One region of the Streptomyces sp. NPDC006296 genome, then DNA from elsewhere that is predicted to be linked to it. Evidence: riboswitches for the same ligand, from Rfam matches in the RefSeq annotation. Region 1 holds a riboswitch; the other holds the start of a gene.

What was found. Region 1 has a riboswitch for S-adenosylmethionine ahead of thrC (threonine synthase). Riboswitches for the same ligand answer to the same signal wherever they lie in the genome.
Region 2: it holds a riboswitch for S-adenosylmethionine, as region 1 does, so the genes downstream of both, ABZ172_RS25945 (aminotransferase class V-fold PLP-dependent enzyme) here and thrC (threonine synthase) in region 1, are expected to answer to the same signal.

The regions. Positions count from the first base shown of each region.
Region 1 is NZ_JBEXRT010000016.1:124,074-139,092, forward strand. It holds gene nagA (N-acetylglucosamine-6-phosphate deacetylase) at 1-611, opposite strand, end outside; gene ABZ172_RS14095 (ROK family protein) at 611-1,543, opposite strand; gene ABZ172_RS14100 (extracellular solute-binding protein) at 1,751-3,028, shown strand; gene ABZ172_RS14105 (DUF3263 domain-containing protein) at 3,086-3,427, shown strand; gene otsB (trehalose-phosphatase) at 3,618-4,472, shown strand; gene ABZ172_RS14115 (trehalose-6-phosphate synthase) at 4,557-5,933, opposite strand; gene ABZ172_RS14120 (glucosyl-3-phosphoglycerate synthase) at 6,003-6,953, opposite strand; SAM riboswitch class I at 7,107-7,234, shown strand; gene thrC (threonine synthase) at 7,253-8,551, shown strand; gene ABZ172_RS14130 (MoaD/ThiS family protein) at 8,580-8,855, shown strand; gene ABZ172_RS14135 (cold-shock protein) at 9,302-9,508, shown strand; gene groL (chaperonin GroEL) at 9,862-11,484, shown strand; gene ABZ172_RS14145 (DinB family protein) at 11,673-12,182, shown strand; gene ABZ172_RS14150 (hypothetical protein) at 12,213-13,127, opposite strand; gene ABZ172_RS14155 (helix-turn-helix domain-containing protein) at 13,637-14,275, opposite strand; gene ABZ172_RS14160 (NAD(P)-dependent alcohol dehydrogenase) at 14,335-15,019, shown strand, end outside.
Region 2 is NZ_JBEXRT010000047.1:14,686-29,704, reverse strand. It holds gene ABZ172_RS25995 (AMP-dependent synthetase/ligase) at 1-1,481, shown strand, start outside; gene ABZ172_RS25990 (glycosyltransferase family 4 protein) at 1,548-2,690, opposite strand; gene ABZ172_RS25985 (glycosyltransferase family 87 protein) at 2,767-4,032, shown strand; gene ABZ172_RS25980 (hypothetical protein) at 3,989-5,242, opposite strand; gene ABZ172_RS25975 (C40 family peptidase) at 5,259-6,281, opposite strand; gene ABZ172_RS25970 (NlpC/P60 family protein) at 6,518-7,543, opposite strand; gene ABZ172_RS25965 (NYN domain-containing protein) at 7,841-9,202, opposite strand; gene ABZ172_RS25960 (hypothetical protein) at 9,240-9,482, opposite strand; gene ABZ172_RS25955 (rhomboid family intramembrane serine protease) at 9,746-10,402, shown strand; gene ABZ172_RS25950 (Lrp/AsnC ligand binding domain-containing protein) at 10,399-10,680, shown strand; gene ABZ172_RS25945 (aminotransferase class V-fold PLP-dependent enzyme) at 10,781-12,157, opposite strand; SAM riboswitch class IV at 12,343-12,460, opposite strand; gene trpD (anthranilate phosphoribosyltransferase) at 12,556-13,647, opposite strand; gene ABZ172_RS25935 (cytochrome bc complex cytochrome b subunit) at 13,770-15,019, opposite strand, start outside.

The DNA of each region.
Region 1 (15,019 bases):
ATCGCCTCGACGGTCTGCTCGTACGTGGCGTCCGTGTGGCCCACCGCGGCGATCACCCCGTGCTCGACGAGCAGCCGTACGGACTCGATGCCGCCCGGGAGTTCGGTGGCGAGGGTGACCATCCTGGCGGTGCCGCGCGCCGCGTCGAGCAGCTTGCGGACCTCGGCCGGGTCGGGGTCGCGGAGCAGCGCCTCGCTGTGGGCGCCCTTGCGGCACGGCGAGATGAAGGGGCCCTCGAAGTGGATCCCGGCGAGCTCGCCCTGCTCGACCAGTTCGGAGAGCAGGCCGGCCTGGCGGGCCAGGAAGTCCGTCTCGCCGGTGACGGTGGAGGCGACGACGGTCGTCGTGCCGTGTGCGCGGTGCGCCCGCACCCCGGCCAGGACGTCCTCGGCGGTGCCGGTGGCGAAGGACGCCCCGCCGCCGCCGTGGTTGTGGATGTCCACGAATCCGGGGACCACCCAGTGTCCCGAGAGGTCGACGGTCCGGGCGTCCGCCGTCGTGCTGCCGGCGATCCGGGTGCCCTCGACGATCACCCGGCCGTTCTCGACGGTCCCGGTGGGAAGCACCACCCGGGCACCTGCGAGAACCGTGCTGTCTGCGCGTCCGGCCATCAGGCGGATACCTCCGTGGAGAGTAGATCCCAGGCGAGCAGCCCTGCGCCCAGGCATCCGGCGGTGTCCCCGAGGGCCGCCGGGACGATGTGGGGCAGTTTCTGGAACGTGACCCGTCCCGCGACGGCCGCACGCAGTGGTGTGAACAAGATTTCCCCCGCCTCGGCGAGACCGCCACCGATGATGAGCGTGCGGGGGTCCAGCAGGGTGAGCGCGGTGACGAGTCCGGCGGCGAGCGCGTCGACGGCGTCCTGCCACACGCGCAGGGCCGCCGGGTCGCCGGAGGCCACGGCCCGGGCGCAGTCCGCGGCGTCCGCGCCGGGGTCGCCGGAGGCGGCGGCCCAGGCCCTGGACACCGCGGCGGCCGAGGCGAGCGTCTCCAGGCAACCGCGCTGTCCGCAGCCGCAGTCCGGGCCGTCCGGCCGGACGACGATGTGACCGATCTCGCCCGCGTAGCCGTGGGCGCCCGCCTCGATGCGGCCCGCGATGCCGATGGCGCCGGCGATCCCGGTGCCGAGCGGCACGAACAGGAAGCGGTCCGCGTCCCGGCCGGCGCCGATCCGCCCCTCGGCGAGTCCGCCGGTGCGGACGTCGTGGCCGAGTGCGACCGGTACGCCGCCGAGCCGTTCGCCGAGCAGCTTCCGCAGGGGCACGTCGCGCCAGCCGAGGTTGGCGGCGTAGACGGCGATCCCGCGCTCCGCGTCGACGATGCCGGGCACGGCGACGCCCGCGGCGACGGCTCCCTCGCCGAGGTGCTCCTCGCCGTGGGCGTACAGCTCCGCGGCGAAGCCCAGGATGGTCTCCACGACGGCGTCGGCACCGCGGTCCCGGCCGGTGGCCCGGCGCGCCTCGTGGAGCAGGGTGCCGTCGGCCCCGACCAGAGCGGCCTTCATTCCTGTGCCGCCCACATCGAGGGCGATGACGTGTCTCACGGAGACAGTTTCGCCCGGCGACCCCAAAAAGGTCTAGTCCACTATCCCGGTTTGTTGAGCACCCATACAAAATGGGACAGTCCTTCGATTGTCGAATCCGTGGACAAGTGGTGTAGACCTCCTGGTGGTGCGCATCTCCGCCCGGAGGTGGGGCATGACCGCGGACGCGTCGCCGGATCGGTGGTGCCCGCTTCGATCGACGTAGGGATGGGCAGGGCTGTGCAGCGGCGCTTGGTTGGTCTGACCGCGGTAGTGGCCGCACTCGGTATGACGGCGACGCTGTCCGGGTGCGGTGCGGACACCGGGGGCGGCGACGTCACCCTGCGGCTGGTGGCGGCCGACTACGGCACCGGTGCGGGCAACAGCTCGGCGACCTACTGGAACGACCTCGTCGGACGGTTCGAGAAGGCGAACCCCGGGATCAAGGTCGAGGTCAGCGTCTACTCCTGGAAGGACGTCGACCGCAAGGTCGCCGAGATGGTGAAGGCCGGCGAGGCCCCCGACATCGCCCAGATCGGCGCGTACGCCGACTACGCGAAGGCGGGCAAGCTCTACCCCGCCGACGAGATGATCGCCATCCGCACCTCGTCCAACTTCCTGCCCTCGCTCACCGACGCGGGCGAGGTCGACGGCAGCCTGTACGGGCTGCCGTTCGTGGCCAGCACCCGGCTCCTCTTCTACAACAAGGGCCTCTTCGCCAAGGCCGGCCTCGGAGCCCCGCAGACCTGGGACGACATCAGGAACGACGCCGCCGCGCTCGACAGGCGCGGTGTGACCTACCCCTTCGCACTGCCCCTCGGCCAGGAGGAGTCCCAGGCCGAGACCCTGATGTGGATGCTCAGCGGGGGCGGCGGCTACACCGACGAGGTCGGCAACTACGCGATCGACTCCGAGGCCAACGTGGCGACGTTCCGCTGGCTCAAGAACGACCTCGTCGGCAAGGGGCTCACCGGCCCCGTCGCGCCCGGGAAGCTCGACCGGGCGACCGCCTTCGACGCCTTCACCGAGGGCGAGGTGGGCATGCTCAACGGGCACCCCACCCTGATGCAGGAGGCCGAGAAGAAGGGCGTCGACGTCGGCATGGTCCCCCTCCCGGGCCCCGACGGTCCGGCCACCGGCTCGATGGGCGTCGCCGACTGGATGATGGGCTTCAAGCAGAACGGCCACCGGGTGGAGACGGGCAAGTTCCTCGACTTCGCCTACCAGGACGACAACGTGCTGGCCTTCGCCGACCAGTACGACCTGCTGCCCGTGACCAGCACGGCCTCCACCGCGATGGAGGCCGACGGCAAGCAGGCACAGCTGCACGCGTTCCTGTCGGCGCTGCCGAACTCGCAGCTGTACCCCTTCGGCAAGACCTCGTGGGCCCAGGTCAGCGAGATGATCAAGGAGAGGATCGGTTCCGCGGTCGAGCCCGGAGGCAACCCGGAGAGCGTCCTCGGCACCATCGCGACCGAGGCCCGGCAGGCCGAGAGTGTGCGGTAGGGCGGTCCGGCCCCGCCCGGACCGCGGTCCCCGGGTGCCCTGGGTAGGTTGGTCGACATGACCGCCGCCGACCCCGATGACCCCGCCGGCCCCGATGGCCCTGCCGATCCCGATGACCCCGCCGGCCCCGATGGCCCTGCCGACCCTGATGGCCCCGCCGGCCTCGATGGCGCTGCCCCGCTCCCCGCTCAGCAGCGCGCCGTGCTGGCCCTGGAGCGGCGCTCCTGGCCGGGTCCCGGCGCGAAGGAGCGGGCGATCCGGGAGGAGCTGGGGATCTCACCGGTCCGCTACTACCAGCTGCTCAACGCGCTCCTCGACGACCGGCGTGCGCTGGAGGAGGACCCGGTCACCGTGAACCGCCTCCGGCGGGTCCGCGAGGCACGGCGCGGACGCCGCTGAGCCGCCGCCCGCGCCGGAGAGAGACGGCGCGCGCACGTCGTCGGCCCGGCCCGCCCGCGATCCGCGCGCCCGGCCGCGGTCAGGCCCGCGATCCGCAGGCCCCGCGTTCCGCGGACCCGGCCCGTCCCGGGTCGCGCCCGCGGGGAGGGGAGCCGGGCGGTGCGGCGGCCCGCCCGCTACGCTCACCCGCATGGGCAACCCGGCACACCCCCTCCCGATCCCGTCCACCCAGGCCGGCCGCGAAGGCCTCGCCGCACTCCTCGCCCGGCCCTCCCGCGCGGTCGTCGCGCTGGACTTCGACGGGACGCTGGCCGACATCGTCCCGGACCCGGAGCGGTCCCGCGCCCACCCCGACGTCGTCCCCGCGCTGTCCGTGCTCGCGCCCCGGGTCGCCGCCGTCGCCGTGATCACCGGCCGTCCGGCCGACACCGCGGTGCGGTACGGCGGCTTCGCCGGTGCGGCCGGCCTGGACCACCTCGTCGTGCTCGGCCACTACGGAGCCGAACGCTGGGACGCCGCCACCGCCGCCGTCCACGCCCCCGCGCCGGACCCCGGGGTGGAGGCCGTCCGGGCGGAGCTCCCCGCCGTGCTCGCCCGGGCGGGCGCCGACGACGGCACCTGGATCGAGGAGAAGGGCCGCGCGGTCGCCGTGCACACCCGCCGGGCGGCCGACCCGCAGGGGGCCTTCGAGTCGCTGCGCGGTCCGCTGGGCGAGCTGGCCGCCCGGCACGGCCTGATCGTCGAACCGGGCCGCCTGGTCCTGGAGCTGCGGCCGGCCGGGACGGACAAGGGCGTGGCGCTGGAGGGATACGTCGAGGAGGTCGGCGCCGAGACCGTGCTGTACGCCGGCGACGACCTCGGCGACCTCGCCGCCTACGCCGCCGTGGAGAAGCTCCGTACCCGGGGGATCAACGGCCTGCTGGTATGCAGCGGTTCCGAGGTCCCCGAACTCGCGGAGCGCGCGGACCTGTTGCTGCCGGGACCGGCAGCGGTGGCGGAGCTCCTCGGGACGCTCGGGGGACAGCTGGCCGACGCCGGGCGGTGAGCCCGGCGGACCGGGCGGCCGGGCCCACCGGCCGCCGCGGCCGGGGGTCCGGGCGCTCCCGCCGGTGACGACCGGGCGGAGCCCCTACTCCCGCAGCGCGTCCAGCTGGTCCAGGAACCACTGCTGCGGCGGCAGCGCGGTCGCCGCGGCGGCCAGGCGCTTCGAGCGGGCGCCCCGCTCGCCGGGCTCCATGGTGAGCGCCTCGTGCAGCGCGTCCGCCGTGGCCGAGACGTCGTAGGGATTGACCACCAGGGCGTCCGCGCCGAGCTCCTCGTAGGCCCCCGCCTCGCGGGACAGGACCAGGGCGCAGCCCTCGTCGGAGACGACCGGCACCTCCTTGGCGACCAGGTTCATGCCGTCGCGGATCGGGTTGACCAGCGCCACGTCCGCCAGCCGGTACGCCGCCAGGGAGCGGGCGAAGTCGTCGTCGACGTGGAGCAGGACGGGGGTCCAGTCCCCGGTGCCGTACTCCGCGTTGACGGCGTCGGCGACCCGCTGGACCTCGGCCGTGTAGTCGCGGTAGACCGCGAGGTCCTGCCGGGAGGGGTAGGCGAAGGCGATGTGGACCACCCGCCCGCGCCACTCGGGGCGTTCCTCCAGCAGGGCGCGGTAGGCGTGCAGCCCCCGGACGATGTTCTTGGACAGCTCCGTGCGGTCCACCCGCACGATGGTCCGCCGGCCGGCGCCGACCTGGTCCCGGAGGAGCTCCATGCGCGCGTCCACGTCCGCCTCGCGCGAGCGGCGGCGCAGGAAGTCCGCGTCGGCGCCCAGTCCGTGCACCCCGATCCGGGTGCGGCCGGTGCCGCCGAGGATCTCCGTGCAGCAGCCGATGAAGGCGTCCGCCCAGCGGCGGGTCAGGAACGCGGCGCGGTCGGCGCCCAGGATGCCGTTGAGCAGCTGCTCGCCGATGTCGTCGGGCAGCAGCCGGAAGTAGTCGACGGGCGCCCAGGGGGTGTGCGAGAAGTGCCCGATCCGCAGGTCGGGGCGGAGCTCGCGCAGTATGCCGGGGACCAGGGCGAGGTGGTAGTCCTGCACCAGGACCGCGGCGCCCTCGCCCGCCTCCTCGGCCAGGGCCTGGGCGAACGCGCGGTTGTACGTCTCGTAGGAGGCCCACTGGCGGCGGAACTCCGCGTCGAAGACCGGCTCGACCGGGGTCTGGTAGATCATGTGGTGGACGAACCAGAGCACGGAGTTCGCGATGCCGTTGTAGGCGTCGGCGTGGACCCCGGCGTCGATGTCGAGCATCCGGACGCCCGGCTCGGACACCCCGCGCCGGACGGCCTCGCGGTCGCCGTCGCTGAGGGCGGCGCACACCCACAGCTTGTCGTCGACGGCGCTCAGGCCGGAGACGAGCCCGCCACCGCCGCGTCTGGAGTCGAGTGTGCCGTCGTCCCGTCGTGTGTAGGAGACCGGGCCGCGATTGGACGCGACGAGGACCTGGGCAGCGTGCGCGGAGACCATGTACCCGAACCTAGCCCGTCCGGTATCCCTCCAAACGTGGAGCGGGCGGGAACCCGGACGCGTGTTCGGTCACGCCGCGTCACGCTCGGCGTACTCGGCCACCTCCCGCATCGGCGGCCGTTCCTCGGTGTCCACGGCGTGGGTGCGCGGGACGAAGCCGCCGGGGCCGCGCTCGAACTGGGTGATCTCGGGCCGCACCAGGGCCCCGCGGGAGAGCCGCAGCTGGGCCGTGCGGTAGATCGCGGCGGCCATCCGGCCGAGGGCCTGGCCGTCCTGGTGGCGGTGCCTGCGCACACCGACGTCCACCTGCGCGAGCGCGTCCAGGCCGACGGTGTGCAGCGCGTCGACGAGCAGGCCCAGCTCCACGCCGTACCCGACGGGGAAGGGGAGCTGCTCCAGCAGCGAGCGCCGCACCGCGTACTCGCCGCCGAGCGGCTGGACGAAGCCGGCCAGCAGCGGCCAGTGCAGGTTGAGCAGCGGGCGGGCCACCAGCTCCGTCACCCGGCCGCCCTGTCCCGCGGTGTCGCCCAGCGGCCGGTCGTACATGGCCTTCACGAAGTGGACCTGGGGATCGGTCAGCAGCGGGCCGACGATGCCGGACACGAACTCCGCGGAGAAGTCCCTCAGGTCCGCGTCGACGAAGCAGACGATCTCCCCGGTGGTCACCAGCAGGGACCGCCACAGCACCTCGCCCTTGCCGGGGAGCGCGGGTATCCGGGGGAGCACGGAGTCCCGGTGCACGACCCGGGCGCCGGCCCGTCGCGCGAGGTCGGCCGTGGCGTCGGTGGAACCGGAGTCGATCACCACCAGTTCGTCGACGAGCTGTGTCTTCTCCATCAGCTCGCGCCGGATCTCCGCCACGATCGCCCCGACCGTCGCCTCCTCGTTCAGCGCGGGCAGGACGACGCTCACGCGCGAGCGGTGCGGATCCTTCGCCCGGGCGGCCGTGAGACGGTCGAGCGGGCGGTCGGCAGCAGACCAGGAACGCCTGGTCAGCCAGCGTTCCACCTCTTCCAGCACGGTCGGTACTCCCTGTATGTGATCCATCTCGCGGGTCGGACGACTATCTCAACCGTCCGGTGCTTCGGTTACAGTCTTGAACAACGCGGATGACCCTCGCATGTCGGGGTCGGTCCGCCCATAAACGCCCGGATCGATGGTCCGGTGCCACAGCGCTCATCCAGAGGGACTGAGGGAACGGCCCGTTGAAGTCCCGGCAACCCTCCTGCCGGCCGTGAGGCCACGGTGGGGAAGGTGCCAATTCCGTCTTGCGGCGAAATACGTCGCGAGGAAGATGAGGAGAAAGGGCCTCCGCCATCATGGCCGTCCAGACCGTCGCAGAGAACACCGATTCCCCCGCAGTGGATCTCGGTCCCGCCGCGGCGCTTTCCTGCCGCGAATGCGGTGAGCGTTTCGCCCTCGGCCCCCTCTTCGCCTGTGCGTCCTGTTTCGGGCCGCTCGAAGTGGCGTACGACCTGCCGAGCGGCTCCCCCGAAGAGCTGAAGAAGCGCATCGCCGAGGGCCCGGCCAACATCTGGCGCTACGCGCCGCTGCTGCCCGTCCCCTCCGACGTCGCGGACAAGCCCAACATCAACCCCGGTTTCACCAAGCTGGTCAAGGCCGACAACCTCGCCCGCGAGCTGGGGGTGACCGGCGGCCTGTACGTCAAGGACGACTCCGGCAACCCGACGCACTCCTTCAAGGACCGTGTCGTCGCCATCGCCGTCGAGGCCGCCCGCGCCTTCGGGTTCACCACCCTGTCCTGCTCCTCCACCGGCAACCTCGCCGGTGCGGTGGGCGCCGCCGCCGCCCGGGCCGGCTTCCGCTCGTGCGTGTTCATCCCGCACGACCTGGAACAGGGCAAGGTCGTCATGGCCGCGGTGTACGGCGGCGAGCTCGTCGGCATCGACGGCAACTACGACGACGTCAACCGCTTCTGCTCGGAGCTCATCGGCGACCCGCTGGGCGAGGGCTGGGGCTTCGTCAACGTCAACCTGCGGCCGTACTACGGCGAGGGTTCCAAGACCCTGGCGTACGAGATCTGCGAGCAGCTCGGCTGGCGGCTGCCCGACCAGCTCGTCATCCCCATCGCGTCCGGCTCGCAGCTCACGAAGATCGACAAGGGCCTCCAGGAGCTGATCAAGCTCGGTCTCGTCGAGGACAAGCCGTACAAGATCTTCGGTGCGCAGGCCGAGGGCTGCTCCCCGGTCTCCACCGCCTTCAAGGCCGGCCACGACGTGGTCCGCCCGCAGAAGCCGGACACCATCGCCAAGTCCCTGGCGATCGGCAACCCGGCCGACGGCCCGTACGTGCTGGACATCGCGCGGCGCACCGGCGGGGCCGTGGAGGACGTGAACGACGAGCAGGTCGTCGACGCGATCAAGCTGCTGGCCCGCACCGAGGGCATCTTCGCGGAGACCGCCGGCGGGGTGACGGTCGGGGTGACGCGGAAGCTGATCGAGGCCGGTCTGCTCGACCCGTCCCTGACGACCGTCGTCCTGAACACCGGTGACGGCCTGAAGACGCTCGACGCGGTCGCCCCCACGACCGGCCTGTCGGCGACGATCCGGCCCAGCCTGGACGCGTTCCGCGAAGCCGGCCTCGCCGCCGCCAACTGACCACCCGAGACCGAAGGAAGGCACCCACATGAGCGTCAAGGTCCGTATCCCCACCATCCTCCGCACCTACACGGGCGGTCAGGCCGAGGTCCCGGCCGAGGGCGCGATCCTCTCCGAGGTCATCGCCTCGCTGGAGGCGAACCACCCGGGCATCGGCGCCCGCGTCCTGGACGACCAGGGCAAGCTGCGCCGCTTCGTCAACGTGTACGTCAACGACGACGACGTGCGCTTCGAGGGCGGCCTGGACGCGGCCACCCCGGACGGCGCGGGCGTCTCGATCATCCCGGCCGTCGCCGGCGGCTGACGGCCCCGGACGGTGTGCGGCCGCTCGGCCGCCGACCGCACCGCGTACACACGATGACCCCCTCCGTGAGAGAAACGGAGGGGGTCATTCTGCATGGTTGAGCACGGTACAGTTGGGGAAGTCCCCGCAGCCGTCCGCGCCGTCCTCCTCCGGGAGCGCCCCCTGCCGCGACAAGAAGCAGCCAAAGTGCGTGCACTCCTTGAGGCATAAGTCGCCTTTGCCCGGCCCGACTTGCCCTGGAATCCCGTGAATTCCCCCCAAGCGTGCGGTGGCCCGTGCCCAGAATTCTCGTCCGATTGACCTGTTGCAGAGGGCAGTTGGGCAGATACATTCAGCCGCGGTCGACGCGTTCCGGCGTATGCCACCCTCTCCTGTCGGAGGGTGAGTTCTGACCCGGGCCCGCGAAGTGCGGGCTCGTGCAAGGGCCAGTAATAGGGGAGTTGGGCATGGCTCAGGGCACCGTCAAGTGGTTCAACGCGGAGAAGGGGTACGGCTTCATCGCGGTCGACGGTGGTGCGGATGTTTTCGTCCACTACAGCGCGATCCAGATGGACGGGTACCGCACCCTCGAAGAGGGTCAGCGAGTTGAATTCGAGATCTCGCAGGGCCAGAAGGGGCCGCAGGCGGACATGGTCAAGCTCGCCGTCGGCTGAGTTCGGCGCGGTCGGCCAACGACACCACTCACACACGCGAGGCCCGTACCTCCCACCGGGGGACGGGCCTCACGTGCGTCTGCACCCCGGGGGTGCGCGGCCCCGGCGGGCCCCGTTCCGGGGCGCGCGCTCCCGTCCGCCACCCCCCGGCCTTGTTCGAAGGCGCTTGCACTCGAAGGGGTCGAGTGCTAATCATTGGCTTAGCACTCTCCAGGTGAGAGTGACAGAACTTGGACCGGGCCGGTGAGGCCCGCAGGCTCGGTGGGGCAAGGAACCACCCAGCACGCTGGCCGTCCGTCGCGGGCGCCTCCCGGTCCGGAGAAATCCACCCCTGTCCGGGAGGACCACTTCACATGGCCAAGATCATCGCGTTCGACGAGGAGGCACGGCGCGGTCTCGAGCGCGGGATGAACCAGCTCGCCGACGCCGTCAAGGTCACCCTCGGCCCCAAGGGCCGTAACGTCGTCCTCGAGAAGAAGTGGGGCGCGCCCACGATCACCAACGATGGTGTTTCCATCGCCAAGGAGATCGAGCTCGAGGACCCGTACGAGAAGATCGGTGCGGAGCTGGTCAAGGAGGTCGCCAAGAAGACGGACGACGTCGCCGGCGACGGTACGACCACCGCCACCGTTCTCGCCCAGGCGCTCGTCCGCGAGGGTCTGCGCAACGTCGCCGCGGGTGCCAACCCGATGGCTCTGAAGCGTGGCATCGAGAAGGCCGTCGAGGCCGTCTCCGCCGCTCTGCTGGAGCAGGCGAAGGACGTGGAGACCAAGGAGCAGATCGCTTCGACGGCCTCCATCTCCGCCGCCGACACCGAGATCGGCGCCAAGATCGCCGAGGCGATGGACAAGGTCGGCAAGGAAGGCGTCATCACCGTCGAGGAGTCCCAGACCTTCGGTCTGGAGCTGGAGCTCACCGAGGGTATGCGCTTCGACAAGGGCTACATCTCGGCGTACTTCGCCACCGACATGGAGCGCATGGAGTCGTCCTTCGACGACCCGTACATCCTCATCGTCAACTCCAAGATCAGCAACGTGAAGGACCTCCTTCCGCTGCTGGAGAAGGTCATGCAGTCGGGCAAGCCCCTGCTGATCATCGCGGAGGACGTCGAGGGCGAGGCGCTGTCGACGCTGGTCGTCAACAAGATCCGTGGCACCTTCAAGTCCGTCGCCGTCAAGGCTCCGGGCTTCGGTGACCGCCGCAAGGCCATGCTCGGCGACATCGCCATCCTCACCGGTGGCACCGTGATCTCCGAGGAGGTCGGTCTCAAGCTGGAGAACGCCGGCCTGGACCTGCTCGGCACCGCGCGCAAGGTCGTCATCACCAAGGACGAGACCACGATCGTCGACGGCGGCGGTGACAGCGACCAGGTTCAGGGCCGCGTCAAGCAGATCCGTGCCGAGATCGAGAACTCCGACTCGGACTACGACCGCGAGAAGCTCCAGGAGCGCCTCGCGAAGCTGGCCGGCGGCGTGGCCGTCATCAAGGCCGGCGCCGCCACCGAGGTGGAGCTCAAGGAGCGCAAGCACCGCATCGAGGACGCGGTGCGCAACGCCAAGGCCGCCGTCGAGGAGGGCATCGTCGCCGGTGGTGGCGTGGCTCTGCTCCAGGCCTCGGCCGTCTTCGAGAAGCTCGACCTGACGGGCGACGAGGCCACCGGTGCCAACGCCGTCAAGCTCGCGCTGGAGGCCCCGCTCAAGCAGATCGCCGTCAACGGTGGTCTCGAGGGCGGCGTCATCGTCGAGAAGGTGCGCAACCTGCCGATCGGTCACGGCCTCAACGCCGCGACCGGCGAGTACGTCGACATGATCGCCGAGGGCATCATCGACCCGGCGAAGGTCACGCGCTCCGCCCTGCAGAACGCCTCGTCCATCGCGGCGCTCTTCCTCACCACCGAGGCCGTCATCGCCGACAAGCCGGAGAAGGCCTCCGCGGCCGCTCCGGGCGGCATGCCGGGCGGTGACATGGACTTCTGATCCTCGGATCGGTCGTTCCAGGCAGGACCCCGCAGTACCCGCAGTATCCGTGCGACGTCGGCCCCCGGGAGGAATCCCGGGGGCCGACGTCGTGCTGTCCCCGCCCGCGCCGGCCGGCCTCCCCGGCGGGGCCCGAAGGCGGGTGCCGGATACTGACCGCCCGTCCACACCGAGAAGGAGCACCACCGATGACCGACGATCCCCGCACGGGTCCGCCCGTGGCAGGCGGCGAACGGGAGACGCTGCGGGCGTTCCTCGACTACCACCGGGCCACCCTCGCCATGAAGTGCGAGGGGCTGGACGACGAGCAGCTGCGGCAGCGGTCGATGCCTCCCTCGACGCTCTCCCTCCTCGGCCTGGTGCGCCACATGGCCGAGGTCGAACGCGCCTGGTTCCGGCGGGTGTTCGAGGACCACGAGGCGCCGATGGTCTGGTCGGACCGGATCGACTTCCAGGCGGCGTACGACGCGAGCGCCTCCACGCGGGCGGAGGCGTTCGGCGCCTGGGAGGCCGAGGTGGAGCACGCGCGGCGGATCGAGCGGCAGGCGGACTCGCTGGATCTGACCGGACTCCAGCCGCGCTGGGGGCACGAGGTCTCGCTGCGCATGGTGATGGTGCACGTGCTGCTGGAGTACGGCCGCCACAACGGCCACGCCGACCTGCTCCGGGAGGGCGTCGACGGGACGGTGGGCGCCTGAGCGCACCCGGCGGCGGACGGCCCGGGGGCGTCAGCGCGGGCCGGAGCCGCCCTCCCGTGTGATGCCCCGCGCCCGGTCGGTGCGTTCGGAGCGGGGGACGAGGCCCGCCCGGACGGTCGCCATCCGGTCCCGCACACCGTCGGTGGGAACCGTGCCGGGCGGACGGGCGGCGATGCCCGTGTCCTCGCCCCGGCACCTCCCGCAGAGCCCTCCGCGCAGCGCCTCGGCGCTTCCCGGCGCACGGCAGTCGGCGCACTCCAGGGTCCGCAGCACGACGGCCGGCGGCCGGGGTGCGAAGCGCTCCGGAGGCAGTTTGTCCACGAGCCTGCGGCGTACGAGGGACGCGGCGTGGTGCACGGTGGCGGGCAGCCCGTGGGTCAGGGCGCGCAGGGTCTCGTCCTCGGTGGCGCCCCGCTCGAACCAGGCGTCCACCAGCGGTTGCAGACGCAGGCAGTCCGCCGCCGACAGACTCAGCGACGGCGCGGTGCGACCGAGGGCGGCCAGCAGGACGAAGGCCCGGGACCGCGTCGGCCGCCGTGTCTCCGGGGGCGCGTCACCCCGGGCGAAGGCCGCCCACCAGGCGTCGTCCCGCGCGGTGCGCGAGAAGAACGTCCGGGTCACCCAGAGCATGACCTCGTCGGTGGCGACGCACTCGCTGCCCCGGCGCAGATGTCCGGCGGCCTGAAGCCGGTTGAGCGCGGTGCGCAGCGCGCACTGGCCGTACGGCAGCCACTTGGCCAGTGTCTTGACGGAGATGTCGGAGCCGTCCGGCAGCCGGTCGATGTAGGAGGCGACGGCGGCTTCGCGGGGCGGCAGACGGGAGAAGTCGCGGGCGCTCCGCGGGAGCTGGTCCGGGGCGGAACGCTTTCCGTAACCGGGGTTCGCCCTGGGGTGTGTGGGCTCGTACGGGGCGCGGGGGGCGGCACTAAACTGCTCGACAGCCATCAGATCGCCTTTCTGTTTCACGATCGAGTGGTCAGACCCCTGTCAGGTGTTCGCGCACCGGCGGGGGTCGCCTGCTGTCGGGCACGCTAGAGCGTGGCGACGCCCTGTCGCAACTCGGTCACAAACAGTCAAGTTCGCTGGTGGGGAGGGTGGGTGGGCGGGAAGAGGCCCTCCACCCGATCCTCTGAAGAGCGCTCGGAGTCCAGGGCTTGAGCCTCGGGTGCCGCACACGAGGTCCCGGTCTCCCCGCGCCCTCGTGAGGGGCCGCCGGCTCGGCGCCTGTCAGCCCGCTGCCCGCGGCGACCACGGTGCCGCTGCCCGGCCGGGCCGGCCGGCGCCGGCGCCGGCGCGTCCGCCTCTGGTGGGGGCCGTTGCCGGCGTCCGGTGCGTGTTCATGGTGTCCGCCTTCCGCTGCTGCTTCCTGATGACGGCCACGTGACGCACGCGCGCCCCCGATCTGTGACACGGGTCCGATGTGACCCGCGCCACAGCGTGCGGAGGTGCGGACCCTACGCGGGGATCCGGTCGAGTCCGAGCGGTGCGGGAGGCGGCAGCGGGGCTGCCGTCTCGGCGCGGAAGGACTGGAGGAGGTAGGCGACCAGCCGCCGGGTCGCGGCGGGCGCGTCGGCACCCGCTCCCGCGCCGGCACCGCAGTTGGCGAGCATCAGCAGCGTGATGTCGCGTACGTCGAAGTCCTGGCGCAGGCGTCCGCAGTCCTTGGCCCGCCGGACCAGCAGGGCGAGGCCCTCCTCGGCGCGGCGGCGCCCCTCCGCGTACCCGGCGTGGTCGGGGAACTGCGACAGGAACGCCTCGGTGAAGCCCCGCTCGGTCGCCTGCATCATGCAGACCTGCTCGACGACCGAGCAGAAACCGTGCCAGGGGTCGGGGTCGTTCAGCCCCTCGTCGAGGAGTGCGACGCAGTGGGCGAGCTGTTCGGAGAAGGCCTCGGACACCAGGGCGGCACGCGTCGGGAACCGCCGGTAGAGCGTCGCGACCCCGACCTTCGCACGCCGGGCGATCGCTGCCATGGGCACGTCGATCCCCTGGAGGGCGTACGCCTCGCGGGCCGCGGCGAGGATGCGCTCGCGGTTCTCCCGGGCGTCGGAACGCAGTGACTCGGGGGCTTTCCGATAGGTCTGATCAGGCATGTTTCTCACTTCGGTCCACATGGAGGGTGCCGTCCACTTACCCGTTTAGCGTGGGACGTATGGACGATATGCGAGCGGCGCTCCACGACAGCTACGGCCCTCCCGAAGTGCTCTACGAAGGCCGGGTCCCCGTCCCGGAACTCCAACAGGGCGAGGTGTTGGTCCGTGTCCACGCGCTCAGCGTCAACGGCGGCGAGCTGTACGGCCGGGCCGGACGCGTCCGCCTGGTGACGGGCAGCCGCTTCCCGCTGCGCACGGGGATGGACTTCGCCGGCGAGGTCGCCCGCGTCGACGGCGCCGTGAAGGGGCTGCGTGAGGGCGACCGGGTGTGGGGACTGCTGGGGCGCACCTTCGGAAGCGCCGCCGAGTACGTCGCGGTCCGGCCCCGACGACTCTCCTACGCCCCGGCGAACCTCTCGCTCGTCGAAGCCGCGTCACTGCCCGCCGGGACGACCGCCCTCACCGCTCTGGAGACCAAGGCCCGGCTGAAGGCGGGCGAGCGCCTGCTCGTGCGCGGCGCCGCCGGCGGGATCGGCAGCGTCGCCGTCCAGCTCGGCAAGGCGCTGGGGGCGCGGGTGACCGGCCTCGCCGGAGGGAAGAACCTCGACTTCGTACGGGAACTCGGGGCGGACGAGGCCTTCGACTACCGGACCACCGGGCCGGAGGACCTGGGCCCCTTCGACGTGGTCCTGGACACCGTCGGCACCGAACACCGCTCCTTCCGCAGGCTCCTGGCCCCCGGCG
Region 2 (15,019 bases), on a different contig from region 1:
CCGAGCAGGTCCAGTGGATACTCGGCGACTCGGGCGCGGTCGCGGTCGTCGTGGAGAGCGCCGCGCACGCGGAGTGCGTCGCGGCCGTACGGGACCGGCTGCCGGGCCTGGACCACGTCTGGGAGATCGACCGGGGCGCCGTCGGGGACCTCGTCGAGGCGGGTGCCGGTGTCTCCGACGAGACGCTGGACCTGCGCATGGTGAGCGCGAAGGCGGACGACCCGGCGACGATCGTCTACACCTCGGGCACGACCGGCCGCCCCAAGGGCTGTGTGCTGACCCACCGCAGCTTCTTCGCGGAGTGCGGCAACGTCGTGGAGCGCCTCAAGCCCCTCTTCCGCACCGGTGAGTGCTCCGTCCTGCTCTTCCTGCCCACCGCGCACGTCTTCGGCCGGCTGGTCGAGGTCGCCTCGGTGATGGCACCGATCAAGCTCGGCTGCGTGCCGGACATCAAGAACCTCACCGACGAACTGGCCTCGTTCCGGCCGACGCTGATCCTCGGCGTGCCGCGGGTGTTCGAGAAGGTGTACAACGCGGCGCGGGCCAAGGCCCAGGCCGACGGCAAGGGCCGGATCTTCGACCGGGCCGCCGGCACCGCGATCGCGTACAGCCGGGCGCTGGGCACCCCGGAGGGCCCCTCGCTGGGGCTGCGGATCAGGCACAAGGTCTTCGACAAGCTGGTGTTCGGCAAGCTGCGCGCCGTGCTCGGCGGCCGCGGCGAGTACGCGATCTCCGGCGGGGCCCCGCTGGGCGAGCGGCTCGGCCACTTCTTCCGCGGTATCGGCTTCACGGTGCTGGAGGGCTACGGCCTCACCGAGTCGTGCGCCGCGACGGCCTTCAACCCGTGGGACCGGCAGAAGATCGGCACGGTCGGCCAGCCGCTGCCCGGCTCGGTGGTGCGGATCGCCGACGACGGCGAGGTGCTGCTGCACGGCGAGCACCTGTTCACCGGGTACTGGGAGAACGAGGCGGCGACGGCCGAGGCGCTGGCCGACGGCTGGTTCCACACCGGGGACATCGGCACGCTCGACGAGGACGGCTACCTCGCGATCACCGGGCGGAAGAAGGAGATCATCGTCACCGCGGGCGGGAAGAACGTCGCCCCCGCGGTGATCGAGGACCGGATCCGCGCGCACGCCCTGGTCGCGGAGTGCATGGTGGTCGGTGACGGCCGGCCGTTCGTCGGCGCCCTGCTCACGCTCGACGAGGAGTTCCTCTCCCGCTGGGCCGAGGAGCACGGCAAGCCGGCCGGTTCGACGGCGCTCTCGCTGCGGCAGGACCCCGAGCTGCTGGCCGAGGTGCAGCGGGCGGTGGACGAGGGCAACGCGGCGGTCTCCAAGGCGGAGTCGGTCCGCAAGTTCCGTGTGCTGGGCGCGCAGTTCACCGAGGAGGCGGGCCACATCACGCCGTCGCTGAAGCTGAAGCGCAACGTCGTGGCGAAGGACTTCGCGGACGAGGTCGAGTCGATCTACCGCGGCTGATCCCGGGGACGTCCCTCCGCCGGGGGCCCGCACCGCGACCGGTGCGGGCCCCCGCCGCGGGTGCGCTCAGAGCAGCGAGCGCAGGCGTTCCGCGAGCAGGTCCCAGCGCCACTTCTCCTCGACCCAGGTCCGGCCCCGCTCGCCCATGCGCCGGCGCAGCGCGGGGTCGCCGAGCAGGGTGACGACGCGGTCGGCGCAGTCCTCGGCGGAGCCGCCCCGGACCACCCAGCCGGTCTCGCCGTCGAGCACGGCGTCCGGGGCCCCGCCCGAGTCACCGGCGACGACGGGCAGACCGGTCGCCGACGCCTCCAGATAGACGATGCCGAGGCCCTCGACGTCGAGCCCGCCCCGGCGGGTCCGGCAGGGCATGGCGAACACGTCACCGGCGCCGTAGTGGGCCGGCAGCTCCTCCCAGGGCACCGGTCCGGTGAAGCGCACGGAGTCCTGGACACCGGTCTCGGCCGCCAGCTTCTTCAGCTGTCCGGCGTACGGGCCGCCGCCCACGACCAGCAGGACGGCGTCCGGCACCCGCGCCAGGATCGCGGGCATGGCCAGGACGAGGGTGTCCTGGCCCTTGCGGGGCACGAGCCGCGACACGCACACGACGACGGGCCGGTCGCTGAGTCCGAGCCGGGCCCTGACCCGCTCTCCGCCGGACGCGGGGTGGAAGGTCTTCTCGTCGACGCCGGGCGGCAGCTGCACCATACGGCCGGCGGCCTCCGGGGTGAGCGCCGCGGCGATCCTGGACCGGGTGTACTCGCCGAGGTAGGTGAGGGTGTCGGTGCCCTCGCCGATGCGCCGCAGCAGCTGCCGGGACGCGGGCAGCTGCGCCCAGCCGGCCTCGTGGCCGTGGGTGGTGGCGACGATCCGGCGGGCGCCGGCCCCGCGCAGCGCGGGCGCCATCAGCCCGAGGGGGGCGGCCGCTCCGAACCACACGGAGGAGCAGCCGTGTTCGCGCAGCAGCCCGACCGCCCGCCGGGTGACCCGGGGCGTGGGCAGCAGCATCGTCGTGCGGTCGCGCACGACGGTGAACGGCTGCTCGGCGTCGAAGGCGGCGGTGGCCTCGGCACCCTCCGCCCCGCGCTTCCAGGTGGAGGCGTAGACGACGAGCCGCTCGGGGTCCATCCGCAGCGCCATGTTGTGCAGGAAGGCCTGGATGCCGCCGGGGCGGGGCGGGAAGTCGTTCGTCACGATCAGCGTCTTGTCCATCGCCGCAGACAGTACCGGGCGGTCCTTCGGCCCTGCCTGACGGCTCCCGCACGGCCGGTGACTGCATCATGGCGGCATGACGGTCAGGACAGGTACGCGTGACCGCGGTTCCCCGGGTCTGCGGCTCGCCGTGTGGGGCCTCACCCGGGCGGTGCTGCTGCTCTGCATCTTCAAGGTGTTCACGGTTCCGGGCCCCGACGTCACGAGCGACGTCTCGGTGATCTACCGGGGCTGGTACGGGGTGTTCCACGCCGGTTCGTATCCGCTGGACGACGTGACCTGGCAGTATCCGCCGGCCGCCGCGCTCGCGGTGCTCTCCCCCGACCTGCTGCCCTTCCTGGACTACGCCTCCGCCTTCTTCGTCCTCGCCCTGGTGTGCGACGCGCTGGTCTTCGGGCTGCTGTCGTACGCGGGCGGCCGCCCGGGCATGCGGCACGCGGGCACCCGGCTCTGGGTGGCGGGCGTGCCGCTGCTCGGGCCGACGGTGTACGCCCGCTACGACCTGATGGTGACGGCGGTCGCGGTGGCGGCGCTCCTCGCGGGGGTGCGCCACCCGCGGGTGCTGGGGGCGCTGGCCGCCTTCGGGGCGCTGCTGAAGGTCTGGCCGGTGCTGTTGCTGGTGGGGACGGTGCGGGGACGGGAGACGCGCCGCGCCTGGTCGGCCGCGGCACTGACGGCGGCCGGGCTGGCCCTGGCCGCCGCCGTGGTGCTGCCCGGCGGGTACGCCTTCCTGACGTTCCAGCGCGACCGGGGGCTGGAGGTGGAGTCGCTGGGGGCGCTGGTCTTCCACGTGGCCCGGCAGTTCGGCTGGGAGGGCCGGGTGGAGCTCCGCTACGGCTCGATGGAGTTCGCCGGCCCCCAGGTGGCGCTGGTGAGCACGCTGATGCTGGCGCTGAGCGTCCTCGCCCTCGGCTGGCTCCTGGTGTGGCGGCTGCGGGCCCGTACCTTCGCGGTGCACACCACGGCGGACGCCGCGTTCACCGCGGTGCTGCTGTTCACCGTGACCAGCCGGGTCATCAGCCCCCAGTACATGGTGTGGCCGCTCGGGCTCGCCGCGGTGTGCCTGGTCTTCCGGGGCAGCCGGATGGCCGGGCCGGGCTGTCTGGTCCTGGCGGCGACCGCGGTCACGCTGCTGGAGTTCCCGCTCGGCTTCTCGCACGTGGTGGCGAGCGACGCCCGGGGCGTGCTCCTCATGGTGCTGCGCAACGGGCTGCTCGTCGCGGCGGCGCTGACGGCGGGCCGGCGGCTCTGGCGGGACACCGTGCCGGGGGCGCGGCGGGGACCTTCGGCGCAGGACGTCAGCCGAGACGGGCGCGCAGGTACTCCCGCCAGCGCGCGGTGAAGTCCTCGGGGGTGGTGCCGAGCACCGTGTGCAGGGCCCGTTCCACGGACCCCTCCCGCTGCGGACGGCTCCCCACCGCCTCGTAGAAGGCGGTCAGCTCCGCCTCGCCCCAGTCCCGGGCGATCAGCTCGCAGGCCAGCCAGGCGCCCTCGTAGGCCCGGGAGAGCTTCCCGGCGTCCTCGGCGAAGCCGAAGTCCTCGTCGGACGGCAGCTGTGCGGGCAGGCCGCCGGAGCGGACCGCCTCGGCGAGGTCCGGCGCGATCTCCGGGGCGGTGCGGCTCTCCCCGCGGTAGGCGGTCCAGTCGGCGAAGCCCTCGGAGAGCCAGACCGGGGTGGCGGCGGAGGTGTGCGCCCGGGTCGCCACGTGGGTGGTCTCGTGGGTCAGCACGACCCGCTGCCCGAAGTCCCCGAGCATTCCGTACGCCTGCGGGTTGACGATCACCCGGTCCGCCGGGGCCCGGCCGCTGCCGCCCACCTCCCCGGTGGTGACGGCCGCGATGCCCCGGTAGCCCGCCGCGGGCGAGCCCAGGAGCCCCGCCATGTCCTCCACGGACGCGGGGACGAGCACCACGACCCGCTCGGCCCAGGGCTCGGGCCAGGCCCCCGTGACGACCGGGACGGCCCGGTCCGTGGTGTCCGCGATCCGGCGCAGTTCCGCGTCCCGGCGGCCCACCCCGAGGACGAGGCTGCGCGCGCCCCGGACGACCTCGACGTCGCCCTGCTGCCAGAGCAGCCCGGGGGCGCCCTCGGCGGCCCGGTCCGCGGCGACGTACCAGGTGCGGTCCTCGCCACGGCGGACCAGCTCCACCGTGCGGGAGGAGGTCATGGGGGCCTTGTCGTAGCCCCGGATCCGGTAGCGCAGCTCGACCTCGGCGGTGGCCCGGTCCGCGCTCCGCTCCGTCACGTGCCCCACGGCGTACGCCCAGGACTCCAGCGGTACGTCGGCGAGGTTGCGCAGCTCGGTGCGCTGGGCGGCCCGGAAGGACGTGGCGCGGGGGTCGAGCGCGGCCAGGTAGGCGTCGGTGTCGTGCGCCAGGACGGCGGCGGCCCGGCGGTCCAGGGTGGCGCCGATCTCCCGCGCGGTCAGGCCCGGGGGGACGTCCCGGGGCGCGGAGCAGGCGGGCGCGAGCAGCAGGACGGCGAGCACGGCGCCCGCCGTGCCCCGTCCGCGGGTGCGGTCCCGCCGCGCGTCCTGCGTCCGAACAGCCATTCAGCCGATCGTACGGTCAGACGCGCGTGACCGAGGAGACGGGCATCATGCCGACGGGGTCGTAGCGCACCGACGCACCGGGGTACGGGGCGTGGATGACCTGGCCGTTCCCCGCGTACATCCCGATGTGGCTCGCGTCCGCGCGGTAGGCGACGAGGTCGCCGGGCCGCGCCTGCGACAGCGGCACCGTGCGGCCGGCGTACCGCTGGGCCTGCGAGGTCCGGGGCAGGGCGACACCGGCCTGGGCGTACGCCCACTGCATCAGCCCGGAGCAGTCGAACGCGGAGGGGCCGCCGGCGCCCCAGACGTACGGGCGTCCCAGTGCCTGCCGGGCCGCGGCGAGGGCCGCCAGCCCGCGTGCGGAGGCGGGGGCGTCCCCGGCGAGCGTCCCGGGGTCCGCGGAGCGCGAGGCACGCCCGAGCGGCGCGCGGTCGCCGTCCGGCAGCGTGCGCAGCAGGTGCCTGGCCCGCTCCAGCTTGGTCTCCACGGTGCGCTTGTGCCGGGCCACCGCGGCGCGGTCGCGCTCCATGGCGGCGAGGGCCCCGGCGGCCTCCGCGCGGCTCTGGGCGATCCTGCGCTGGGCGCGCCGCAGCTTGCTCAGCGTGACGGCCCTGCGCTCGCCCGCGCGGTCCAGGGCGGCGGCCCGGTCCAGGAAGGTGTCCGGGTCGGAGGAGAGCAGCAGCGCGACCGAGGGGTCGATGCCGCCCGTGCGGTACTGCGCGCCCGCCATCGAGCCGAGGGACGCGCGCAGCTGGTTGACGTCCTCCTGCGTCCGGGCCGCCGCGTCCTGGGCCGCGGCGATCCGGCCGCGCAGCAGGCCCAGGTCCTCCCGGGCGCCGTTGTAGCGCTCGGTGGCGCGCTCGGCCTCCGCGTACAGCCGGTCGACGGCCGCCCTGGCCGTCTCGTGGGTGTCCTCGGGCGCGGCGCCCGCGGGGGCGGCGCCGAGGGCCGCGGCGGCGGTGGCCATGGCGGCCGACAGGACGGTGATCCGGACGGCCCGGTCGGGACCGGGCCGGTCGGGGCGGCGATGCGACACCACAGGAAGCCGCACTCCCTTCCGCTGTACGCAGACGTGCGCGGCCCCTGCCGCCCGGGCCGGGCGGAACGACGACCGTGAGCCGCACGGCAGCGCAGACAGTAACCGGACGGACACGCCGTGACCAACGGCCACGCCGGAGGAGGAGGCGGACGAAAGAGCCCCGCCCCGCCGGTGACCTGTGGTCTCCGGCGGGGCGGGGCTCAGTCGGGGGGTGCGGTGATTCGCCCGTTCGGGCGTCAGACGCGCACGCCGAACTGGAAGGTGCCCATGTAGTCCATCGACTCGTAGCGGACCACGGCGCCCGGCTTCGGGGCGTGCAGGATCTGGTTGTTGCCCGCGTACAGGCCCACGTGCGAGGTGTTGTTGAAGAAGACCAGGTCGCCCGGCTTCAGACCGCCGCGGCCGATCCGGACACCGTCGTTGATCTGGGTGTACGTGGTGCGGGTGATCTGGACGCCGGCCTGGGCGTAGGCCCACTGGGTCAGACCCGAGCAGTCGAACGAGTTGGGGCCGGTGCCGCCGGAGACGTACGGCTTGCCCTGCTGCGTGGACGCGGCCTGGAGGGCGGCGGCGCCGCGGGCGGACGCCGGGACCTCGTTGCCGAGCTCGACCCGGTCACCGGCGGCGCGGCTGGCGCGCTGCTCCTCCTGGGCCATCTTGGCCCGCTCGGCGGCGGTGAGGGTGTTCAGCAGCTTCTGGGCGTCGGCCAGCTTGCCCTGGTACTTCTTCTTGTTCTCGTTCAGCGACTTGCGGACGTCGGCGAGGTCCGCGAGCTTGCCCTGCGCCTCCTTGCGCTGCTGCGCGAGGGTGCGCTGCTTCGCCTGGATCTTCTGCAGCGACTCGGCCTGCTTGGCCGTCAGCTGGTCGAGCGCGGAGGCCTGGTCGAGGAAGCTGTCCGGGTCCGAGGAGAGCAGCAGCTGCACGGACGGGTCGAGCCCGCCGGAGCGGTACTGCGCGGTCGCGAGCGAACCGAGCTCGCCACGCAGGGCGTTGAGCTCGTCCTGGCCGCGGGCGACCTTGTCCTGGAGGGCGTCGGCCTGCTCCTTGAGCTTGTCCTGCTGCTCCTTGGCGCCGTTGGCCTTCTCGGTGGCTTCCTCGGCCTCGTGGTAGAGCTTGTCGACCTTCGCCTTGACCTCGCTCTTGGTCGGCTTGGGGTCGGCGTGGGCGGCCTGGGAGGTCAGGGCCACGGCCGCTGCGGCGGTCGCGGTGAGCACGGTCACGCGGGTGCGGCTCGGCTGCTTGGGACGACGGTGGGACGCCACGAAGGCGAGCTCCTTCTTCCTCGAGCCGCCTACCGGGTAGTGGGGGATGACATACGGATCCCCGGCTCCGTGCATGTCACGGACTCGGCGGTTCCTTCGCCGTCACCCCGGATGGGTAATCAACCGTGCGAAGGTTCGAAGCCTGACCCTAGTGACCATCTTGTGATCAGTTCAAATCCTCACGGGGAAAATCTCGTCACACCAGGCACTTCTTTACTTTCACCGCACTGCGTGTAGCGGCGACTTGACGGTACGTTCCATGAAATCCGGCAAGTCGCGCATGACCGACATGGCGCCTCAGACGCGCGAAAGGCGCTTCAGGAGCAAGGCGGACGCGACCGGCCGCGCACCGGCCTTCGCGACGCCGTCGGCCACTTCGCGGTCGGTGGAGACCACCACGACGGGCCGGCCCGGCGGTTCGGCGCGCGCCAGCTGCCGGATCAGCTCGTCCGCGGTCACCCCGGCCTTGCTGAAGAGCACCCGCACCCCGCGGGGCGGTGCGAGGAGCACCGGGACGGCCAGCTCGGCGCCGTCGAAGACACAGGTCATCTCGGCACCGGTCTGCGCCGCGAGGACCGAGAGGCCGCCCAGCAGGCGCAACCGCTGCTTCTCCAGGGGCATCTGGGGATAGCCGGTCTTCGTGACGTTGTAGCCGTCGACGATCAGATGGGCCTGCGGGAGGGCCAGCAACTGGTCGAGCAGCGCCGGGTCGGTCTCCGAAAGGGCCCTGGCGGCGATGTCCTTGGGGGACATCCGGCCGGGCTCCACCGCCTCGACGCCGTCCGCGGGGCGGAGCGAGGAGGGCGGCAGGGCCAGCTCGCGGCGCAGCCCCTGCGCGGCGTCGAGCACGGTGTCCAGGAGCAGCCGCAGCCGCATGTCCTCGACCGAGCGCCCCTCACGGGCCGCCCTGCGGCCCGCCTCCACCGAGGACTCCGCCTCGGCCAGCCGCGCCTTGAGCCGGCGGGTCTCGCTCTCGGCGGCGGAGACCTGGGCGGCGCTCTCGGCGCGTACGCTGTCGGTCTCGGCGCCCGCCTTGCGCAGGGCCGCCTCCCCGCGCTTCACCTCGCTGAGGGCGCTGCGCAGTTTGCGGTGCAGGGAGTCGCCCTCCTTGCGGGCCGCCTCCAGCTCCGCGCGCAGCCGTTCGGTGTCCGCCCTGGTCTGGCCGCGGGCGCGGTCGAGCTCCTCGCGCAGCCGCTCCAGCTCGCGCCTGGCCTCCTCGTCCGCACGCTCGGCGTGCGCCCGCTGGACCTCCTCGCCGGCTGCGGCGACCAGCTTGACCCAGCCGGGCGGCCGCAGCACGTAGGCGGCGGCCGCCACGTCGACCGGGTCGGCGGCGGCGGGCGGCGCACCGGACTCCAGGGCCCCGGCCAGCTCGGGCTGGGTCTGGCCGATGCGCTCGGCGATGCGCCGGCGGAACACCGGGTCGCTCTCCAGGGCAGCGGCCATGGCGTTACCGGCGAACTTGGCCCGCCGGCTCGGGGTGAAGCGGGCGTACTGCCGCAGCTGGGCGGGGAGTTCACCGACGGTCAGCCCGCCGAACGCGTCCGAGACCAGCGCCACCACCCTGCGGCGGACGCCTTCGGGCAGCGGACGGTCGAGCGACTCGTCGGCGCCGCCGGCCGCGTCGGCCGGTCCGGTGCCGCCTGTCGGCTGCTCCACCTTCCATCACCCCTATGTGTCTGTCCGCGCGGCTCCGTCAGGAGTCGGCACCAGGCCTGTCGACCAGCTCGATCTGGTCCAGGGCGTTGCACCAGCGGCAGCGCACCGACTCGATGGTCTCACTGACCACCTCTCGCTCCTCGACACTCGACTCCCCGGCCAGGTCGAGGTGCACGTACTCCACGACCTTCGAGGAGCGCGTCACGTCGAAACGGGTGAGGTTGCCGCAGAGCGTGCAGCGCCAGCGGGTCCCGGCGGTCGGCTGGGGAACCGTCGTCATCGTTGCGTCCTCTTTCGTCGTGCGTCGAGTCTCGTGCGTGCCCGGGTCGTCGATCTCGCGGTGCGCCGTCGAACTGCGGATGTCCTCCCGCAACCCTACGGCCTCGTGCATACCGGCCGACACGGCGAGGCGCTCTGCCCCGTTCCGGGCCGGTGCGTCATGCTCTGTACGTGATCGATCTGCGGGCAGTCGACTGGCGGGGGCGGGCGAGGGAGTTCGGGGCGGCGGCCGCGGCCGGCGGCGCCCCGGTCACGTACGGGCTGATGGCGCTGTGCGTCGCGGTGTTCCTGATCAGTCCGCTCTCGGGGTTCAACCCGGTCTACGGCGACACCGACACGCTGCTGGCCGCGCAGGCCGGGTACTTCGAGCGGTGGGGCGTGATCCCCAGCGAGCTCGTGGCGGGCTCCGCGCACGCGCTGCTCACCCCGCTGACCGCGCTCTTCGTCCACGGCAGCTGGCTGCACCTGCTGGGCAACATGCTGTTCCTCCACGTGTTCGGCGCGATGGCCGAGGAACGCATGGGCCGCGTGGAGTTCACCCTCTTCTACCTGCTGTGCGGCTACTTCGCCCTGGCCGCCTACGCGGTCGTGCACGCGGACTCCGACCAGACGCTGGTCGGCGCGTCGGGGGCGATCTCCGCGGTGCTCGGCGCCTTCCTCTACCTCTTCCCCAGGGCCCGGGTCACCAGCCTCTTCCCGTTCCTCTTCTTCCTCCCGCTGCGCTTCCCCGCCTGGATCGTGCTCGTCTTCTGGTTCGTCCTCCAGTGGCTGGCGGCACGGAGCGCCGGGAGCGGCCCGGGCGTGGCGTACCTCGCGCACGTGGCGGGTTTCGCGGCCGGGTTCCTCTACGCCTGGGTGCGGTTCCGTGGGACTAGAGTGAAGTCTCCAGCCACGGCCACCGAGGGAGAAAGCCAGCCGTGATCACCGCGATCGTGCTCATCAAGACCAGTGTGGACCGGATCCCCGAGATCGCCGAGGCCATCGCCGCGCTGGACAGCGTCAGCGAGGTCTTCTCGGTCACCGGTACGTACGACCTGATCGCCATGGTCCGGGTGGCCCGCCACGACGACCTCGCCGATGTCATCCCCGGCCGGATCAGCAAGATCCAGGGCGTCGAGGGCACCGACACCCACGTGGCCTTCCGCACGTACTCCCAGCACGACCTGGAGGCGGCCTTCGCCATCGGCCTCGACGGCTGAGGCGGTCCGGCGCCGCGGCCGCGACGGCGAACGGCTCCGGCCGGGGAGGGGGCGCGACGCCTTCCCTCCCCGGCCGGAGCCGTTCGCGCACGGTGCCAGGTCAGACCTGGGCGGCGCCCCGGTCGGGCACGCAGCGGCCCTCCTCGGTGCGGTAGGTCCAGCGGGCGCCCTCGGCCACCAGCTCACGGACGGCGCCCAGGAACCGGTCGATGTGCTCGTCCGGGGTGCCGGCGCCGAAGCTCACCCGGATGGCGTTGAGGGACCGCTCCCCCGGCGCGGCCTCCGGGGCCCCGCACTCGCCCGGCTCCTGCGGCTCGCTGCCGAGCAGGGTGCGCACCAGCGGGTGGGCGCAGAACAGCCCGTCGCGCACCCCGATGCCGTACTCGGCGGAGAGCGCCGCGGCGAAGTGCGAGCTGTTCCAGCCCTCGACGACGAAGGAGAGGACGCCGACCCGCGGGGCGTCGTCCCCGAAGAGCGAGAGCACCGTGACCTGGGGGACGTCGGCGAGACCCGCGCGGACACGGGTCACCAGCTGCTGCTCCCGCGCGACCAGCCGGTCGAAGCCGGCCTCGGTCAGGGCCTTGCAGGCGGCGGCGATGGAGTAGACGCCGATGACGTTGGGCGATCCGGCCTCGTGGCGGGCCGCGGTGGTGTGCCACTCGACGTCCACGCCGCCGTCGGCACGCCGGGCGACCGTGCGGGAGGCGCCGCCGCCCGCGAGGTACGGCTCCGCGTCCACCAGCCAGTCGGCCCGGCCCGCCAGCACGCCCGAGCCGAAGGGCGCGTAGAGCTTGTGCCCGGAGAAGGCGGCCCAGTCGACGTCGAGCGCGGCGATGTCCACCGGGTGGTGGGGGGCCAGCTGCGCCGCGTCGAGCACGATCCGCGCCCCGTGGGCGTGGGCCACCGCGGCCAGTTCACGCACCGGCCACAGCTCACCGGTGACGTTGGACGCGCCGGTCACGCAGACCAGGGCGGGGCCGTGGGGGTCACGGGCGGCGAGGGCCCGCTCCAGCGTGGCGACGGCCTCGTCCGGGGTGCGGGGCGCGTCGAGGCAGGTCACCCGGGCGTCCCGCCAGGGCAGCAGCGACGCGTGGTGCTCGGTCTCGAACACGAACACCTGGCAGCCGGCGGGCAGGGCGGCCGCCAGCAGGTTGAGGGAGTCGGTCGTCGAGCGGGTGAAGACCACCTGGTCGTCCGCACGGCAGCCGAGGAACTCGGCGACGGTCGTGCGGCTGCTCTCGAACAGATCGGTGGAGAGCTGCGAGAGGTAGCCGGCGCCCCGGTGGACGCTGCCGTAGTAGGGGGCGTACGCGGCCACGTCGTCCCACACCCGCTGCAGGGCCGGGGAGCTCGCGGCGTAGTCGAGGGCGGCGTAGGTGACGTCCCCGCCGGTGACGAGCGGGACGGTGACGTCCGCGCCCAGGACCGGCAGCGGGGCACAGACGGTCGGGTCGGCGGCGACGGTGGAGACAGACATGGCGAACTCCCGTGAGAGGCAGGCGAGATCCGCGCACCGGCGGTCGCGGGGACGCGCGGCACGGGGACCGTGAAGTGAAGAGGGGGGTGTGCGGAGGAGGGCCCGAAGCCCTATCGCATTCGCTTGCTCACAAGAGGCTCCCTGGGACCAAGGACCCCAAGGGGTGGCATTCGAGGATGCCGAGGGGCCCGCGCTTGCCGCAGACCTCGCTGCCTGCGGCCTGGTCTTCACCCGGGGCACCCCGCCACGGACGGAGGGTTGCCGGACAGCGGGCCGGGGCCGTGGTCGCTGTCACTCATGACCTGCGCAGCATCTTGCCACATCGCCCGGGACGCGCAAGGCGCGGTCCGCGATGCGGACCGCGCCCCTGCCGGCCGGCGGGTGGAGCCGCGCCGCGCTCAGGTGGTGCTGGCCGCCACCCAGCGCTCCAGGACCCGCTTGGCGGCCCCCGAGTCGATCGAAGCGGCGGCCCGCTCGATGCCGCCCGCGAGCTGCTCGGCCAGCGTGCCCGCGCCCGGGTCCAGCGCGACCAGCGCGGCGGCGGAGTTCAGCAGGACGGCGTCGCGCACCGGGCCGGTCTCCCCGTCGAGCAGCCGGCGCGCCACGTCCGCGTTGTACGAGGCGTCCGCTCCGCGCAGCGCCTCGACGGGGACCAGGTCGAGACCGACGTCACGCGGGTCGAACGCCTCCTCGCGGACGCCGCCGTCGCGGACGATCCAGACCCGGGAGGTGGCCGTGGTGGTCAGCTCGTCGAGGCCGTCGTCCCCCCGGAAGACGAGCGCCGAGTTGCCCCGGTCGGCCAGCACGCCGGCCACGATGGGCGCCATTCTCGGATCGGCCACACCGATGGCCTGGGACCGCACCCGGGCCGGGTTGGTGAGCGGGCCCAGGATGTTGAAGGTGGTCTGCGTGCCGAGCTCCTTGCGGGCCCTGGCCGCGTACCGCAGGGCGGGGTGGAACTTCACCGCGAAACAGAAGGTGATGCCCGCCTCCTCGGCGACGTCGACGACGCGCCGCGGCGACAGGTCGAGATTGACGCCGAGCTTCTCCAGCACGTCGGAGGCGCCGCTGGCCGAGGACGACGCGCGGTTGCCGTGCTTGACGACCTTCGCGCCCGTACCGGCGACGACGATCGCCGACATCGTGGAGATGTTGACCGTCTTGGCCATGTCGCCGCCGGTCCCCACGATGTCGACCGTGCGGCCGGGGACCTCGATGGTGTGGGCGTGCGCGTACATGGCGCGGACGAGGCCGGTGACCTCGTCGACGGTCTCGCCCTTGGCCCGCAGCGCGATCGCGAAGCCGGCGATCTGCACGTCCGTGGCCTCGCCGCTCATGATGCGGTCCATGGCCCAGGCCGTGTCGTCCGCACCGAGGTCCTCACCGCGCAGCAGGGGCGTCAGCACGCCGGGCCAGGTGGGCGTGTCCCCGGACGGAGTCCGGGGGAGGCCCGCCACGCTGCCGCCGCCGTCCGGGGTCACCACGTTCATGGTCCGCTCCTGGGTCCACAGCCGATAGGAATACGCCTCCCACCTTATCCAGCCCCGGGGACAGCGAAGAGCCCCGTCCATCGGATGGACGGGGCTCCCGCTGTGGCGTTCAGCTGAGGTGATCAGTGGTGGCCGTGGCCGCTGGTGATCTCCTTGTACTCCTCGGCGGTGGGCTTGGCGATCTGGTTGTTCTCGCCGAAGTAGCTCCGGCTGAGCCTGACCCGCAGCTTCTGCAGCGCCGACGGCTTGCGCTCGACACCGTTCTCGTCGACCGTCGGGCCGATCTCGGCCGGCTTGTACTGCTCGTGCGCCGTGAGCGTGTGCAGCTGCCCCGGGCTGAGCGGCTCGTGGATCTCGACGAACTCACCGTGCGGCAGGCGCTTGATGGTGCCGGACTCGCGCCCGTGCAGCACCTTCTCCTTGTCGCGGCGCTGGAGGCCGAGGCAGATCCGCCGGGTGACGACGAACGCCAGGACCGGGCCGGCGAAGAACGCGATGCGCACGAACCAGCTGATCGCGTTGAGCGACATGTGGAAGTGCGTCGCCCAGATGTCGTTGCCGCCGCCGATCAGCATGACGAAGTAGATCGTCACCCAGGCGACACCGAGACCCGTACGGGTCGGGGCGTTGCGCGGACGGTCCAGGATGTGGTGCTCGCGCTTGTCGCCGGTGATCCAGGACTCGATGAACGGGTAGAGCGCGAGTGCCGCCAGGACCACACCGAAGAGGACCAGCGGGATCAGTACGCCGAGGACCAGCGTGTGGCCCCAGAGGTTGATCTCCCAGCCCGGCATGACCCGGACGAACCCTTCGGCGAAGCCCATGTACCAGTCCGGCTGGGCGCCCGTGGACACCTGGTCGGGACGGTAGGGGCCGAGCGCCCAGATCGGGTTGATCGTGGCGATCGCCGCGATGATCGCGATGAAGCCGAAGACCAGGAAGAAGAAGCCGCCGGCCTTGGCCATGTACACCGGGAGCAGCGGCATGCCGACGACGTTCTTGTTCGTCTTGCCCGGTCCGGCGAACTGCGTGTGCTTGTGGAAGAAGACCAGGATGAGGTGGCCGACCACGAGCCCGAGCATGATGCCCGGCAGCAGCAGGATGTGGATCGAGTAGAACCTCGCGATGATGTCCGTGCCGGGGAACTCCCCGCCGAACAGGAACATCGAGATGTACGTACCGACGATCGGCATCGACAGGATGGCGCCCTGGGTGAAGCGCACACCCGTGCCGGAGAGCAGGTCGTCCGGGAGCGAGTAGCCGGTGAACCCGGTGAACATGCCGAGGACGAACAGCAGGAAGCCGAACAGCCAGTTGATCTCACGCGGCTTGCGGTACGCGCCGGTGAAGAACACCCGGAACATGTGCACGA